DNA from 4 places in the Thioalkalivibrio sp. HL-Eb18 genome. Region 4 is predicted to be linked to each of the others. Evidence: predicted binding sites of a transcription regulator. Region 4 holds the regulator's gene; each other region holds the start of a gene.
What was found. The regulator sigma-54, encoded in region 4, starts transcription at its own class of promoters, with help from an activator protein. The targets are predictions, from matches to a motif close to TGGCANGNTNCNTGCTT.
Positions count from the first base shown of each region.

Region 1: the regulator sigma-54 is predicted to act here: its motif matches at 2,152-2,168, upstream of fliL (flagellar basal body-associated protein FliL).
Region 2: the regulator sigma-54 is predicted to act here: its motif matches at 1,950-1,966, upstream of F813_RS0107495 (DUF4168 domain-containing protein).
Region 3: the regulator sigma-54 is predicted to act here: its motif matches at 1,591-1,607, upstream of F813_RS0111470 (CmpA/NrtA family ABC transporter substrate-binding protein).

Region 1 covers NZ_KB822971.1:24,769-28,976, forward strand. The annotation lists gene F813_RS0109760 (FliI/YscN family ATPase) at 1-339, shown strand, start outside; gene F813_RS0109765 (flagellar export protein FliJ) at 341-793, shown strand; gene F813_RS0109770 (flagellar hook-length control protein FliK) at 857-1,951, shown strand; gene fliL (flagellar basal body-associated protein FliL) at 2,241-2,729, shown strand; gene fliM (flagellar motor switch protein FliM) at 2,738-3,712, shown strand; gene fliN (flagellar motor switch protein FliN) at 3,725-4,208, shown strand, end outside.
Region 2 covers NZ_KB822967.1:29,954-34,161, reverse strand. The annotation lists gene F813_RS0107500 (bifunctional diguanylate cyclase/phosphodiesterase) at 172-1,410, shown strand; gene F813_RS0107495 (DUF4168 domain-containing protein) at 1,478-1,873, opposite strand; gene F813_RS0107490 (DUF4197 domain-containing protein) at 2,197-2,901, opposite strand; gene F813_RS0107485 (lecithin--cholesterol acyltransferase) at 3,032-4,120, shown strand; gene F813_RS0107480 (ABC transporter substrate-binding protein) at 4,140-4,208, opposite strand, start outside.
Region 3 covers NZ_KB822975.1:28,545-32,752, reverse strand. The annotation lists gene F813_RS0111475 (nitrate regulatory protein) at 1-1,322, shown strand, start outside; gene F813_RS0111470 (CmpA/NrtA family ABC transporter substrate-binding protein) at 1,786-3,090, shown strand; gene ntrB (nitrate ABC transporter permease) at 3,139-4,083, shown strand; gene F813_RS0111460 (ABC transporter ATP-binding protein) at 4,109-4,208, shown strand, end outside.
Region 4 covers NZ_KB822966.1:53,552-57,759, forward strand. The annotation lists gene lptA (lipopolysaccharide transport periplasmic protein LptA) at 1-464, shown strand, start outside; gene lptB (LPS export ABC transporter ATP-binding protein) at 515-1,243, shown strand; gene F813_RS0106815 (RNA polymerase factor sigma-54) at 1,317-2,810, shown strand; gene hpf (ribosome hibernation-promoting factor, HPF/YfiA family) at 2,813-3,151, shown strand; gene F813_RS0106825 (PTS sugar transporter subunit IIA) at 3,156-3,626, shown strand; gene hprK (HPr(Ser) kinase/phosphatase) at 3,694-4,208, shown strand, end outside.

The DNA of each region.
Region 1 (4,208 bases), on a different contig from region 4:
GCGATCCTCGATGGGCACGTGGTCCTGTCGCGCGAGATCGCCGAGACCGGGCGCTATCCCGCGATCGACGTGTCGGCGTCGGTCTCGCGAGTGATGAGCGCGCTGATCACGCCGGAGCACGAGCAGGCGGCCCGGCGCTTCCGGGATCTTGCCTCGACCTACATGCGCAACCGCGACCTGATTGCCGTGGGCGCCTACCGCAGGGGGGCGGATACCCATCTGGACGAAGCGGTGGCGATGCACGAGCGGCTGGAGGCCTATCTTGGACAGGGCCGCGACGAGGCGGTCGGGTTTGATCAGGCCCGCGACGAACTCCTGGCCTTGATCGGGGGCGCCTGAAATGGATTCTCGGCGGCTGGAACGTCTTTTGCGTCTGCGACGCATCGAGGAAAGTGAAGCCACGCGCCAACTGGGGGCGCGACTGCAACAACTGGACGCTGTCGAGACCCAGCGGACTCAGCTGGAGGGCTATCAGCTCGAGTATCTCCGCGCGCCACTGCCCGACGACACAAATCAGCTCAAGTGGCTTTCCGGGATGCGGGATCAGTTGCGGCATGCCCTGGAACAGCAGGATCTTCGCGCGCAGGCCGCGGGTGCCCAGGCGGAGCAGGCACGCCAGGAGTGGCTGCTCCGCCACCGGGCGGTGATGTCCCTGGAAAAGCTCCTGGAGCGCCGCATTGCAGAACAGGAGCGAGAGGCCGACCGCCGTCGCCAGCATGAGCAGGACATGTGGGCGACCCGGCAAGTGCACACGCGCGCGCAGGCTGCGCACCAGGACTGGCAAGAATCTTGAATAAGCTGACCAGGAATGCCCGGCAACGGCTGCGAGCCGGGCAATGAATCAGAGGATCCATTGATGATCGCGACAGGCAATGCCGGTCAGGGGATGATGCCGCTCCTGCAGTTGTTGGGGGGTGGCAGTGACCTCAAGGACCTTCAGGCGCTCGAAGGCCTCGAAGGGCTGAAGGAGCTGAAAACCGCAGACGGCGAGGGCTTCCTCGATATTCTTCGGCCGCAGCTTGAGGCGCTGCTGGTCGATCTGGGCGTCGGTGAGGAGGAGCTTGAGGGGCTCGATCTGGAGGGCATGCTGGCCCGCTTGCAGTCCCTGATGGACGAGGGAGAACTGGCCCTCGAGGTCGAGCCGGGCGGCAAGGATTTGCCGCTGGCCGCGCTTATGACGGCAGTCGATGATCGCCCCGATCCGCCCGTTGCGCGGATGGACCGCGCCGATGAAAGCGGTGGTGCGCGCGAGATCAAGCCGTTGCCGGCGGCGGTCATGCGGCTGTTCCTCGAGTCCAGCCAGGGCCCGGCTGGCTCGACTGGTTCGGGTAGCGTGGCGGGTACCGAGCTGCTGGGTCCGAACAGTCGCCTTTCGCGCGAAAATGTGCTGGAACTGCTGGCGCAATGGATGTCCCAGGGCTCCGAGACGCAAAGGGGACTGGCGCGCGCCGAGCCCCTGGCCGGCATTCTGCCGGCGCATGCCCAAGCCGCAGAAGCCAGCGAGGGTTCGCGCAGCTCGCTGCGCCTGGACCTTGCGCGGCTGCTGCAGCCGGGTGGTGAGCGCGAACTGACGGATCAGATGCGCATGCTCGCGCGAGCGCAGGGCGGCCGAACGGAGATCAAACTGCATCCCCCGCAACTGGGGACGCTCGATGTGCGCCTGAACGTCGATGGCGATCGCGCGACGGTCCAGTTCATCAGCGCAAATCCGGTGACGCGCGAGGTCCTGGAGGCGGCGATGCCCCGCCTGCGCGAGAGTCTCGCCCAGAGTGGTCTCACGCTTGAGGATGCGACCGTGTCCGATCAGGCGGCCGAGGAGCGCGAAGGCCAGCAGCCATTGGCTGACGGGCAGCGGGCCGGGGACGAGGCCGATGGGCCCGAGGCCGAGGACGAGCAGGCTACGGGTAGCACCCTTTCGATCCTGAACCGCCGGCTCGACCTGTTCGCCTGAGTAAGTCCGTTCGCAGCAGACCGGGTGCGTGAACGCGCACGGTCGTTTCCATCCCCTGTTGTTGTGCCGCCAAGATCCCGTCTTCTGCCGGGTTCGGGGCGGCTGAATCTTGACGATTCCCTTTTTTGTTCCTGGCTATCCCCCTCCAGTGATCTTTTTTGTTCCCCTTAAGTGACGGAAATCATTAACTAAACCCATATTGGCACTGCCTTTGCTATGAGTTCAGGCAATAGTCAGCGCGATCCCGTGCCGTCAACATGGACGGATTCACGAATCTCGAGGGTGGGAAATGGCGGAGAAGGAAGTCGAACTGGGTGAAGAAGGCGCCGGCAAAAAGGGCAAGAAGGGGCTGATCTGGATTGTCATTTTGCTGGTGCTCGTGTTCGCCGGCGCCGGCGCGGCGGCTGCGTGGTTTTTCTTGTCCGCCGGTGGCGAGGAAGAGACGGGCGAAGAAGGCCCTGCCGAGCGTCACTATCACGGGCTGGAGCCGATGACCGTGAACATTGATGGGCCCGGACGCATTCGCTATCTCCGGGTCGAGCTAAGCGTGGTGACAACCGACCCCGAGGTGATTGCAGCGCTGGAGCGGCATATGCCGGCCGTTCGCAATGATGTGCTGGGCCTGCTTGGAGAGAAGCACTACGACGACCTCAATACGCGTGACGGGAAGGAATCGCTCGCCGAGGAGCTGCGCGAGGCGATCGCCGAGATCCTCGAGGAGCGGGACGCACCACATGATGTGGAAGCGGTGCGCTTTAACGAACTGGTCATGCAGTAGGTACAACCATGGCGCAGACCGACATTCTCAGCCAGGACGAAATCGACGCCCTCCTGCATGGCGTCGACGACGGCGATATCGAAACGGATGACCCGTTTCCGAATGACGGAGAGGCCCGCGAGTTCAACTTCGCGACGCAGGATCGGATCGTGCGTGGGCGCATGCCCACGCTGGAGATGATCAACGAGCGCTTTGCACGACACCTCCGGGTACGCCTGTTCAACATGCTGCGTCGCTCCGCGGAACTCTCAGTGGTGGGCACCCGTGTCTCGAAGTTTTCGGAGTACATGCACTCGTTGTTCGTGCCGACCAGCCTGAACCTGGTGCGGGCCCATCCGCTGCACGGGACCGGTCTGTTCGTGTTCGACCCGAAGCTGGTGTTCATCCTGGTCGACAACTTCTTCGGGGGCGATGGCCGCTACCACACGCGCATCGAGGGACGTGATTTCACGCCGATGGAGATGCGCGTGGTCCACGGCATCCTCGAAGGCGCATTCGAGGACATGGTCAAGGCCTGGCAGCCGGTGATGGATCTGCGCTTCGAGTTCCTGAACTCGGAGGTGAACCCGCAGTTCGCGAATATCGTCTCGCCCACCGAGATCGTCGTGATCAGCGAGTTTCATATCGAGCTCGATGGTGGTGGCGGCAATCTGCATTTTACCTTGCCGTACTCGATGATCGAGCCGATCCGCGAGCAGCTGGACACCGGGTTGCAATCGGACCGTACCGATGTGGATCAGCGCTGGATGAAGGCGCTGGAAGAAGAGATCCAGGACGCGGAAGTCGAGGTGAGCTCCACCCTGACCGAGACCGAAGTGACGGTGCAGGAGCTGCTCGACATCCAGCCGGGCGACATCATTCCGATCACTCTCCCCGAGACCGTGACCTTGAAAGTCGAAGATATCCCTCTGTTTCGAGGGAAGTTTGGCGTATCCGATGGCAAGAATGCGATCCAGGTGACGGATCGCATTATCAAGCGATAGAGGGCTGCACCCATGGCAGACACCGAAGACCAGAAGAAAGACGACGAAAATCAGGCCTCCGAGGAGGAGGGCGATGTCACGACCGAGGCGACTGAAGAAGCCGAGTCGGGCGATTCCGAAGACGATCAGGATGCCCTGGCGGACGAATGGGCCGCAGCGCTGGCCGAGCAGAAGGACACCGACGGCGAGCCGGCCGCCGATCCGGACGAACTGTTGAATCAGGCCCAGGCGAGCAGTGGCGTGAGTGAATCGGCCGATGCCCTGATGGGGGCGGAGAAAAGGGAGCGCAAGCACAAGCCTGATCCGGAAGCAGAACCGCTCAAGCCGGAGGAGCTGGCGGCATCGGCCGGTATGTCGGCCGAGGACATCAATCTGCAGATGGTGCTGGATGTGCCGGTCACCATCTCGATGGAGATCGGTCGCAGCCGCATTCCCATTCGCAATCTGTTGCAGTTGAACCAGGGATCCGTGGTGGAGCTCGACCGGCTCGCGGGGG
Region 2 (4,208 bases), on a different contig from region 4:
GCGGCCAGGGCTTCCCTTTCCTGTTCCTATGAACTACACTCCAGAACAACGACTTACAACTGCCTATAACGGCCAGGGCGGTTATCGCTGAGGATCCGCGACCGCGCCGCCATACTTGCTCTGCCCCGACAGGGCGCAACGCCGGCCAGGAAGGCCAAAGGATGCCTCGCGATGTCCAGGTTCGAGTCGGTACAACCGTTGGCCGCGAATATCCGGTATTCCGACTATCTGGCTCGAACCACGCTTCGCGCCTGGGTCGGGATGTCCTTTTTATCCGCGACGCTGATCATCGTCGCCGGCCTGTTGATCTCCTGGTTAATGCCGTACCTGGCGGGTGGCGCCGACAGCATCGTGCCGCACTTCTACTACGTGCCCATCCTGTTTGCCGCCGCGCGCTTCGGTCCCGGCGCCGCCCTCATCGTGGCACTGGTGGCCGGCGTACTCGCCGGTCCGCTGACCTATGTCGATGTCGCGGCCGCTACCGCACAGGAGACGGAACGCTGGCTGACGCGCACTGCCTTCTTCGTCGGCATCGGGCAATTGATGGCCTGGCTGGTCATTCCCGCGCTGCACCCGGTCACCGAAGAGCTCCGGCGCATGCGCCAGGAGTTCGACATCCGCCGAGGGCTGAAACACAACGAATTCTTTCTGCGCTACCAGCCGATCTATTCGCTCCGCCAGCGCCGTTTTGTCGGGGTCGAGGCGCTGATTCGCTGGCAGCACCCCGCACACGGCGAACTCGCTCCAGCGGACTTTCTCGACGTGGCGGAGGACTCCTCCCTGATCCATGACATCGGCGAACTGGTAATCGCCGAAGGCTGCCGGCAGACCGAGGAATGGGCGACCCTCGCGCGGGAGCAGGGCCGCGGACCCTGGTACACCGCGATCAATCTCTCCGCCCGGGACCTGGTTCGCCCCGAGCTCGCATATGACGTCGCGTCGGCACTCAATCGCCACCACCTGCCGCCTGAACTGCTAACCATCGAACTCACCGAGAGCGTTCTCGCCCTGGAGGATGCCGAGCCCGCCCTCGAGGCCCTGAAACATCTGGGGGTGCATCTTGCCATCGATGATTTCGGCACTGGGTATTCGTCCCTCGCCTACCTCAACCGCTTCCCGATCGACACGCTTAAACTCGACCGGCAGCTGGTGTCCCGTCTCGGCCATGACCCTTCGGCCGAAGATCTCGCACGAGGCATCGTACTGCTGGCCAGTTCCCTCGGGCTGAAGATGGTCGCCGAGGGCATCGAAACCCTCGAACAGGTCGAGCGCGGCCAGGAACTCGGCTTCGATCTGATTCAGGGGTTCTATTTTGCGCGGCCGCTGACCGCAGACCAGATCCCCTCGCTCCTGATGATCGACAACGTCGATCCGGACCATCCCCCAACGCCGGAGGCAACACGCGCGTAAAAAAACCCGGCGGGCACAGCGCCGCCGCCGGGGTCCTGGGAGATATCGGGCGTAGTACTCCCGGAGGTTACGAACCCTCCGCGATCTCGGCGAATTGCTCACCGAGGTCGCTGTCGTTATCGATCAGGTAGGCAATCTCCTGGTATTCCTCGACGGTCAGCCCTTCATCCTCAATCGCGGCGACCATCTCGTCATTGGCCTCGTCGCGCAGCTCCTGGGCTTCCTCGCCTTCTGCTTCCGCGATGTCATCTGCGTATTCCGCGCGGATGTCCTGGGCGGCTTCCGCGGCGGCCAGAAAGCTTTCCAGGTCGCTCTCACTGACGTCCTCGGCAGACATCTGGGGATCATCGGTCCATTCCTGCTCGAACACATTCGGATCATCCGCCGCCACGATGCCCGTGCCACCCAATGCGAGCCCGAAAGCCAGGGCGATCGAATATGCGGTAGCGGTCTTGTGTCCCATGCTGCGCCTCCTGCTTCATCAGATCGGTTGGATTGCGATAGCCCGTCGCCATGCACGGGCCGTCTGGTCTGAAACGCTGCAGCCTCCGTGCCAATTTGTCCTGAATGCTGCATATCGCGCCCTCATGCGGTTCCCGCACTTGGATGCCTTGACCGAATGGAACTCCATCACATCCAGAAGTGGGTCATTCAGACACATGCATCGCCCCGACCCGTGTCGCTCCGACCCACTCCCCGCCTCGGTCAACACCGACAAGGTCCTTCACCTGCAAAAAAGCCCCAGGCGCAATGCCACGGGGCCCACCGTTCTGCTCGGCGTCAGGTTTAGCTTGGGCCGAAGTACTCCCGCAGAAGTTGCGTCGTGCGCGCGGCCGGGTCCTCGCGAATGCGACGTTCCTCGTCCGCCAGGATGGTAAACAGACCGTCCAGTGCGTGGTCGGTCACATAGCGATCCAGGTCCACATCCAGATCGGCCAGGCCGGGGATACGGCTGGCCGCGTCGCGCAGCGGCTGGTACACCCGGTACACCCCGGCGCCCTCCATGTGCTCGCGCACCACGGGCGCATAGCGCTCGCGCAGATCCGACTCGGACGCACCGCGCAGGTACTGAGTCGCGGCATCGTCATCACCGCGCAGTACCGCGTGAACGTCGGACGGCTGCATGCCCCGTATCGCGCTCACGAACACCGGGGCCGCCTCTCGTGCGGCCGCCTCGGCGGCCCGGTTCATGCGCCGCTCGAGATCGTCGACCTGGCTGCCCAGCCCGGCACTGCGCAGCATATCCCCGGCCTGCCGCAACTCCTGTGGCAGACCGATCCGGATGGCCTGGTTGCCCCAGTAGCCGTCTTCCTGCCCCGTACGCTCCACGGTCCGTTCGGTGCCGACTCGCAGGGCCTCGCGGATCGCGTCTTCCGCCCGGTCACCACCACTCCCCTCCCCATTCAGGCCAAAGTCGCGGACATCCAGGCCCGCACAGGCGGAGAGAAAGAACGGCAGAAACAGCAACAACAAAAGCGGCGAATGACGCATGCGGACACTCCGACAACAATCGTACGGGGCATGATACACATCACGCCTCGCATACCCCGTGCCCCGTTCGCCACATCCGACACCGCGCCAGGCTTGCGATCCACCCCCGCATGCTCAATCGTTAGGGAATATGAACCGCGACCCGCGCCGCAAAAGACTCTCCCGCAAGCGGCTGTACGCCGCCGCCGTCCTGCTCGGCTTGCCGCTTCTCGCGTTCATCGCCTGGGTGACCTGGACGGAACAGCACCCGGAACAGGAGCGCGAGCTGCGTGTGGAGGTCCAGGACCGCCTGCACGAATGGTTTCCGGAGGTCATGGAACTGCCCGACGAGCTTCGCGGCTTTGTCCCGCGATCCACGGTATTCGATGACAGCGCCCCCCCCGAAGTCGTGATGCTGCACGGGCTCGACGAGCCCGGCGATATCTGGGACACGCTGGCGTCCGCCCTCGATACCGCAGGGATCAACGGCTGGGAGTTTCGCTATCCGAACGACCAGGCGATTGATCACAGCGCCGATCTCCTGGCCGAGTACTGGGAAACGCTGGAGACCGACCAGCCCGTGATCCTGGTGGGGCACAGCATGGGTGGGCTCGTGATCCGCGATTTTGTTACCCGCTGGCGACACCCGACAGGCGAAGACCCAGGGGTCGAAGGGCCACCAATTGCCGGCGTGATCCTGGTCGCTACCCCCAACCAGGGCTCCGACTGGGCACGCCTGCGTGTCTGGCTCGAGGTGCGCGAATGGCTCACCGACATTCGCGAACAGCGCTTTTCGCTTTTCGCCGGCCTGCGCGACGGCACGGGCGCGGCCAAGATCGATCTGCGGCCCGACAGCGAGTTTCTCGCGGACCTGAATCAGCGTCCCTGGCCAGAGGGCATTCCCGTGCGCATCATCGGCGGCGTGGTACCCGAGCCCACCCCGGCGATGGAGGCCAGCCTGCAGTCCCTGAGCGAGCAGTTCGGTATCGAGAACCTGCCCGAGCGCATTGGCGAATGGTGGCAAGACGCCAGCGAAGGTGTCGGTGACGGGGTCGTGCCAGTCGAGTCCCTGTCACTGGAAGGACACCCCGAGCCCCAGATCCTGGAGGCCTCGCACCGCGGTCTTCTGGTGCCCGGCCCCCTGACGGAATATCCCCCCGCGGTCGAACCGGTCCTGCATATCCTGTTCGACTGGCGGGGCGAAGACCGGCCTGTACCCGCGATTACCCCGCAAGACTAACGTCTCTCCAGCGCAGGAGTCAGATCCCCAGCTCCCGCAGGACTTTGTCGATGCGCGGCACCAGGTGCGCATGCGGCGAGTCCTTGCG
Region 3 (4,208 bases), on a different contig from region 4:
TGCCCCAGAACACATCCCCGAGTTTTTCATTCGAAGAGGCCATTGGCGATTTCCTGGTCGCCTCGCGCAAGTGCGAGGTCGTGAGCCTGGAGCGCCTGCTGGAGGCCGTACAGCTGGTCGGGCGCATCCGCGCGCTGGTGCATCAGCTCCAGCGCGAACGCGGCGCTTCCAGCCTCTGGATCGGCTCCGGTGGCCAACGCTATGCGGACGAGCTGGCGCAGTACCGAGCCGAATCCGATACCACCGCACGAGCGTTTCGCCAACACCTCGATGGCTGGCTGGAGCCGGGGGCCTGTGCCCACGCTCGCAGTCGCCTGCTGGGGCGGATGGCGCTGGCCCTGCATGGCCTGTCGGGTCTGCCCAGCCTGCGGGCGGAGGTCAGCGAACGGACGCTCTCGCCGATGGAGGCGATGCGCGGTTTCAGCGAGCTGATCCGGTCGCTGCTGGCCGTGGTGTTCGAGGCCGCTGATTCGGCCACCGATCCGGAGGTCTCGCGGGCCCTGGTGGCTTTGCTGAACTTCATGCAGGGCAAGGAACTGGCGGGCCAGGAACGCGCGATCGGGGCCGCCGGCTTTGGCGGGGGCGCGTTTGATGGCGAACTGCGCCAGTCCCTGCTGCACCGGATCGATACGCAGGAGCGATCGTTCCGGATCTTCTCCGAGTTTGCTCCGGAGCCTGCCTGCTTGGCCTGGCAGGCACTGCAGGGAGCGGGCTTCGTGGCCGAGGTCGAGCGCCTGCGCCGTCAGGCCTGCACCCAAGACGATTCCCGGGGCGATCCCCGCCCAGACCCGGCCCCCGCCGAGGCCTGGTTTGCCTGCACCACCGCGCGCATCGACGCGATGAAGGAGATCGAGGACCTGCTGGAGATGCACCTGAACGAGCGCTGTTCGGCACGTATCACGGCGGATCGCGCGGACCTGGGTGCCGTGCGTGACCGGGTGGAGCAACTCGCCGAGTCGGAGCTGCGCGACAGTGTCCCGTATGCGGTGTTCTTCGGCGCGCCGGAGGGCCTGGAGAGCACGCAGGAGGAGGGCGAGACCGTACTCAACGTCCCGATCGTCGGGCACTCGGTGATGGACCTGGTGCAGCGCCAGGCGACCCGGCTGCAGTCGGTGGAGGACGAACTGCATGCGGCACGCCAGGCCCTGGCCGAACGCAAGACCATCGAGCGCGCCAAGGCGCTGCTGATCCAGCACCGCGGCCTCAGCGAGGATCAGGCCTACAAGCTCCTGCGCCAGACCGCGATGAACCAGAACCGGCGCCTGGCCGAGGTTGCCGAAGCGACCGTTGCGATGTCCGACCTGCTGACGAAGGGCCTGTAGGAGCCGCCTTGGCGGCGAAGCCCCTGCCAAAGTCCGGCGCGGGCAAGGGCTTCACCGCCAAGGCGGCTCCTACGGCGGGTTAGGTCGCCCCCTGGCGGCGCACTATTGCAGGTCAAGTGCACCGCAAGTGCGCCCCAGGCTGGTGCCTTAGGGGTCGGCTTCCGGACTTGGGGCTTCCCGCAAGCGTTCGACCCGGTTTTCGAAACTATCCGAATTTTCCGCGCCACGTGGCGATTCTGGCCCGTGGGGTCGATTAGTAACGGCTAATTGGCACACCTCCTGCAGGAGTATCGGCAAGACGAGCCAATGGCGGTTCGTCGCCTGACAACAGGGAGACCCGATGACCGGGCCTCCCACGGGACTGGACAAAGGCGTCCATCACCCGGCTGCACAAGCGGCCGGGCTGATGCGACGCCTTTTTTCGTTTTTGGATGAGTTGGCTGACAAGGGGAGTGAACCCGCAATGACCGATCACACGCATGACACGAAGAACACCGCTGGCCTGTCGCGCCGTCGTTTCCTGGGCGGTATGGCCGTCGGGATCGGTGCGACCGCGCTGGGCGTTTCCGGGGCTGCGCCCTGGGGCTATGCGAAGGCCGGCAACGGGAAGCCGGAGACCACCGAGGCGAAGCTGGGGTTCATTGCCCTGACCGATGCCGCGCCACTGTTCGTCGCACTGGAGAAGGGATTTTTCGCGGACCACGGCATGCCCGACGTGCAGGTGCTGAAGCAGTCTTCCTGGGGCACGGTGCGCGACAACCTCGAGTTGGGTTCCCGGCGCGGCGGGATCGACGGCTCGCACATCCTGACGCCGATGCCGTACCTGATCCACCGGCGCGGTACGCCGATGGCAATCCTCGCGCGGCTGAATCTGGCCGGGCAGTGCATCTCGGTGGGCGATGAGTACGCCGATCTGAAGGTCGGCCTGGATACCGACGAGTTCAAGACCGCGCTGGCGGAAAAGCGCGCCGGGGGCGACGAGGTGCGCGCGGCGATGACCTTCCCCGGCGGTACCCACGATCTGTGGATTCGCTACTGGATGGCGGCCGGCGGGATCGACCCGAACCGTGACATCTCCACCATCGTCGTGCCGCCGGCGCAGATGGTCGCCAACATGCGCGTCGGCTCCATGGACACCTTCTGTGTCTGCGAGCCCTGGAACATGCAGCTGATCAACCAGGGCATCGGCTATACCGCGAACACCACCGGCGAGCTCTGGCACAACCATCCGGAGAAGGCACTGGGCATGCGCGCGGACTGGGTGGAGGCGAACCCGAATGCGGCCCGCGCCCTGACCATGGCGGTGATGGAGGCGCAGATGTACTGCGAGGATCCGGCGAATATCGAGGAGGTCGCCGAGATCTGCTCGCGCCGGCGCTACATCCATGCCCCGTACGGCGACATCATCGACCGCATGCAGGGGCACTTCGACTACGGCACCGGTCGCGTGGTCGAGGACCACCCCGACCGCATGCGCTACTGGAACGATCAGGCCTCTTATCCCTTCAAGAGCCACGACCTGTGGTTTCTCACCGAGGACATCCGCTGGGGCTACCTGCCGCCTGACCTCGACATGCAGGCCCTGGTGGACGAGGTCAACCGCGAGGACATCTGGCGCGAGGCGGCCGACACGCTCGGCATCGACTCGGCCGACATCCCTGAATCCACCTCGCGCGGCAAGGAGGAATTCTTCGACGGCAAGGTCTTCGACCCGGAAGACCCGCAGGCCTACCTCGACAGCCTGGAGATCAAGGACATCGCGTCCTGACGCGGTGGCCCGACGACACCTGTACCGACGATTCAAGAGGATTTCGTGATGAGTGCCATTCTGGACCGCACCATGACCTTCGGCGCCGAGCGCGAACGCTCGGCGGGCGAGGGCAAGACACAGGGCCGGCCGCTGGAAAGCCAGCCGGCCACCCCGGCGGCCAGGCCCGGCGGCGCAAGCGCCGCGGTGGCCCCCGAGGCCTGGGCCCGGCGCCTGCGCAATACAGCCGCGGTGGTGGTGCCGCCGCTGGTCGTTACGGCGCTTTTTTTGCTCATCTGGGAGATGATGGCGTCCTCCCCGGGCGCCCTTCTCCCCGCCCCGAGTCAGGTGATTACCGACACCTGGGAACTGATCGTCAATCCCTTCTATGACTACGGCGGCAACGACGTCGGCATGGCGTGGCAGCTGCTGGCCAGCCTCGAGCGCGTGGCCTACGGCTATCTGCTGGCGGTGGTCGCCGGGGTGGGTCTGGGTGTGCTGGTGGGCCAGTCCACCTGGGCGATGCGCGGACTGGATCCGATCTTCCAGGTGCTGCGCACCGTGCCGCCGCTGGCCTGGTTGCCGATCTCCCTGGCCGCGTTCCAGGCCAGCAATCCGTCGGCCATCTTCGTGATCTTCATCACCGCGATCTGGCCGATCATCATCAACACCTCGGTCGGCATCCGGAACATCTCGCAGGACTACGTGAACGTGGCCCGGGTGCTGCGCCTGAACGGTCTTGAGTACTTCACCAAGATCATGCTCCCGGCCGCCGCGCCGTATGTCTTCTCCGGTCTGCGCATCGGCATCGGCCTCGCCTGGCTGGCGATCGTCGCCGCCGAGATGCTGATCGGAGGGGTTGGTATCGGCTTCTTCATCTGGGATGCCTGGAACGCCTCCATGCTCAGCGACATCGTGCTGGCCTTGGTCTACGTCGGCCTGGTCGGCTTCTTCCTCGACCGTCTGGTTGCCATCGTCGGCCACTGGGTTACCCGCGGCACGCAGGCCGGCTGAGCCGGCCCCTCACAGGAGAAACATCATGACGAGCTACCTCTCCATCGAACACGTCCACAAGACCTTCGGCGAGGGCCCTTCGGCCACGGAGGTGCTGCGCGATGTCGACCTGCACGTGGACCGTG
Region 4 (4,208 bases):
TCTTGCTGTTGCTGGCCGTGCCGGTTATCGCCCAGCAACAGTCCCTGCCGGTGGAGATTACCGCGGATCACGCGGAGATGGACGAGCGCCGGGGCCTGGGTACCTATACCGGCGATGTGGTGGTGATCCGCGGGGACATGACGCTGGAGGCGGACAAGGTCTATGTGCGCAGTCGTGACCGGCGCCCCTACGAGATGGAGGCCCACGGCGAGCCCGCGCGGCTGGAATCCCCGGACCCGGAAACAGGCGAGATGCGCATCGCCACCGCGCTGCGCATCGATTACCTGCTGAACGAGGACCGGGTGATCCTGACCGACCAGGCGCATGTGGTCACGGCCGCCGAGGAGGCGCGCGGCAAGCGCATCGTCTACGACCTGGAGACGGACGTGATCGAGGCCGAGCGTGGCGAGACCGATGACGAGCGTGTACGCATCACGATTCAGCCCCGCGAAGACGACGAATGACCGAGCTCGACACCAGCGCGCCCGCAGTGGCCGGTGGCGACCCCCCGCCGATGGCCGGCTATCTGACCGGACGCGAGCTGACCAAGCGCTATGGCAAGCGTACGGTGCTGGATCGTGTCGACGTTGATCTGGCACCAGGGGAGGTCGTGGGCCTGCTGGGCCCGAACGGCGCAGGCAAGACCACCTGTTTCTACAGCCTGGTCGGCCTGATCCGGCCCAATCGCGGCCGTATCACGCTGGGTGACCGGGACATCACCCGGGCCCCGATCCATTCACGGGCCCGGGCCGGGCTGGGCTACCTGCCGCAGGAGGCCTCGATCTTCCGGCGGCTGAGCGTGTGGGACAATCTGCAGGCGGTGCTGGAGCTGCGGCCGGAGCTTGATCGCCACGAACGTCGCCGCATCGGCGATGCCCTGATCGAGGAATTTCAGCTGGAGACGGTGCGCCACAGCCCGGGGATTGCCCTGTCCGGGGGCGAGCGCCGCCGTGCCGAGATCGCGCGGGCACTGGCCGGTGACCCGCGCTTTATCTGCCTGGACGAGCCGTTCGCCGGCGTGGACCCGATTTCCGTGGGCGATATCCAGGCGGTGATTGGGCATCTGGCCCAGCGCGGGATCGGCGTGCTGATTTCCGACCACAACGTGCGCGAGACCCTCGGAATCTGCGACAGAGCCTATATTCTTAGTGAGGGCCGCATCCTGAGCGTGGGGACCCCGCAGGAACTGCTGGATGATCCCCAGGTGCGCCGGGTGTATCTCGGCGAAAACTTTCGGCTGTGAGTACTTCCTTTGGGCATGTCTCGACGAGTCCTTTTAAGATGATCTTAATGGTCACGATGGACCTCAAACCGCGATGCTGAAGCCCGGGCTCAATCTGCAGCTGGGGCAGACGCTAACGATGACCCCGCAGCTGCAGCAGGCGATCCGCCTGCTGCAGCTTTCCACGCTGGAGTTGCAGGCGGAGATCCAGCAGGCGCTGGAAAGCAACCCCATGCTCGAGCAGGTGGAGGACGAGGGCGAGGAGGCCCCGCCCGAGCGCCCGGAGGAAGGGGGTGAACGGGTCGACGGGGATCGCATGCAGTCCGACACGGCCGGCGATGACGTGATCCCCGAGGAGTTGAGTACCGACAGCCGCTGGGACGACATCTACGAGCCCGCCCCGAGCCCGCGCGGCCTGGATGATCGCGATCCGCTCGAGAATACCTCCGACGGCGAGGACGAGGGGCTGCAGGATCACCTGCTCTGGCAGCTGCATCTGAGCCACCTGACTCCACGCGACCAGCGCATCGGCGCGGCGCTGATCGACGCGATCAGCCCGGACGGCTATCTGGACGGCGACCTCGAGGCGCTGGCAGAGATGATCAGCCAGGGCGAGGACGAACCAGTGGGGGTCGACGAGGTCGAGGCGGTGCTGCACTGGATTCAGCAGTGCGACCCGCTGGGCGTCGGTGCGCGGGACCTGCGCGAGTGCCTGGAGATCCAGCTGCGCCATCTGGCGCCGGATGCCCCGGCACGCGATGCGGCCCGAGCCATCCTGGAAAACGGCATGGAGAGCCTGGCCAAGCGGGACTACCGGGCCCTGCAGCGCCAGTCCGGGGTACGCGACCCGGACGAGCTGGCGCGGGCGCTGGACTTGATCCGCACCCTGAACCCGCGGCCCGGTGCCCAGATCAGCGAGTCCACTTCGGAATACGTCGTGCCGGATGTCTATGTCCGCCATGACCGCGATGGCTGGCGTGTGGACCTGAATCCGGAGATTGCCCCGCGCATTCGCATCAACGATCTCTATGCGGGCATGGTGCGGCAGGTCTCCGATGCCCGCGACAGCGCGTTTATGCGCGATCAGCTGCAGGAGGCGCGCTGGTTCCTGAAGAGCCTGCACAGCCGCAACGACACCCTGCTGCGGGTGGCCCAAGCCATCGTCGAACGCCAGCAGGGGTTTCTGGAGCATGGTGAGGTCGCGATGCAGCCGTTGATCCTGCGCGATATCGCCGAGGCCCTGGAGATGCACGAGTCGACCATCTCGCGGGTGACCACACAGAAATACATGCACACCCCGCGTGGGGTATTCGAGTTCAAGTACTTCTTTTCCAGTCATGTCGGGACGGCCGACGGCGGCGAATGCTCGGCGACCGCGATCCGTGCCATGATTCGGGAATTGATTGGTGGCGAGACCCCGAACAAGCCACTGAGTGATGCAAAACTGGCCCAGATCCTGTCGGATCGGGGCATTAATGTGGCCCGACGCACCGTGGCCAAGTACCGCGAGGCCATGCACATACCGTCTTCCAGCGAACGCCGGCAGATGGCGAGCATGCCCAGCGGAACCAAGCAGAAAGGAGCCTGACCATGCAGATCAACCTGACCGGCCATCACGTCGATATCACCGACGCCCTGCGCGACTACGTGAACGAAAAGTTCGCCAAGCTGGAGCGCCACTTCGACAAAGTGATCGACGTGCATGTGGTGCTGACCCACGAGAAAAACCAGAACCTGAACAACAAGGCGGAGGCCAATCTCCAGGTCAGCGGCAATCACATCCACGCCGAAGCCAGTCACGAGGATATGTATGCGGCGATCGATGGGCTGATCGACAAGGTGGATCGCCAGCTGATCAAGCACAAGGAAAAGGTCAAGGACCATCACCGCGCCGAGGGCGCCCAGCGCAACCGCGAACAGGCCCTGTAACGCAATGACCATTGCCGAGCTGATCACCCGCGACCGTATCCGGCTGGAGCCCGAGTGTTCCAGCCAGAAACGGGCGCTCGAGACCCTGGCCGAGTTGCTGGCCGTCGGCGGCGAGGAGTCCGCCGGCCCGGCCAGCGGGGCCATCTTCGAGGCCCTGTCTGCCCGCGAGAAGCTTGGCTCCACTGGTCTGGGGCATGGCGTGGCCATCCCGCATGGGCGCCTGGCCGAGCTTGATGCCCCCCGTGTCGCGGTCCTGCGGCTGGACCAAGGGGTCGACTTCGACGCCATGGATCACGAGCCGGTGGATATCCTGATCGCGCTGCTGGTCCCCGAGGCGGCCACCAGTGCGCACCTGGATCTCCTGGCGCAACTGGCCCGTGGTCTCTCGCAGCCCGACAATATTGCGGCGCTCCGCCGCGCCGGCGATGCCGACGGCCTGGAGCGTGAACTGACCCGGGCCTTCGGCGACGCTTGAGCATGGCTCTCCCGGCAGCGCTTCCCCGATTACGACACCCCGCGCCAGCGATGCCGGAGACTCGTGCATGAACGAGGCACTGGGAGAGGGCGGCATCGCGCGCGACATCACCGTCGAATCCCTGATCCAGGCGATGGGCAACCGCCTCGACCTGCGCTACGTCCACGGCGAGCAGGTCGCCCCCGACCGCAACCTGGTGGGCGGTGATGGCGACGACCTGCCGTTGGCCGGGCACCTCAACCTGATTCGGCCGAACCGCATCCAGGTCATCGGTGATTTCGAGGCGCGCTATATCGCGCGGCTGAGCGACGAACAGCGCGAGCAGTTGATCCTGGAGATGGCCCGCACCGGCACGACCGCGGTGATCTTCGCCGAGGACACCTGTCCGTTCTCGGAGATGCCGGACGTCCCCGAGGAGCAGCTGCCGCTGATCCTGTGCTCCTCGACCAGCAGCCACGAGATTATCTCCCTGCTGCGCTACTTCCTGCAGCAGCGGCTGGCCCACTTCGAAGTCCGCCATGGCGTGTTCATGGAGATCCTCGGGATCGGCGTGCTGATTAGCGGGGCGTCCAGCGTCGGCAA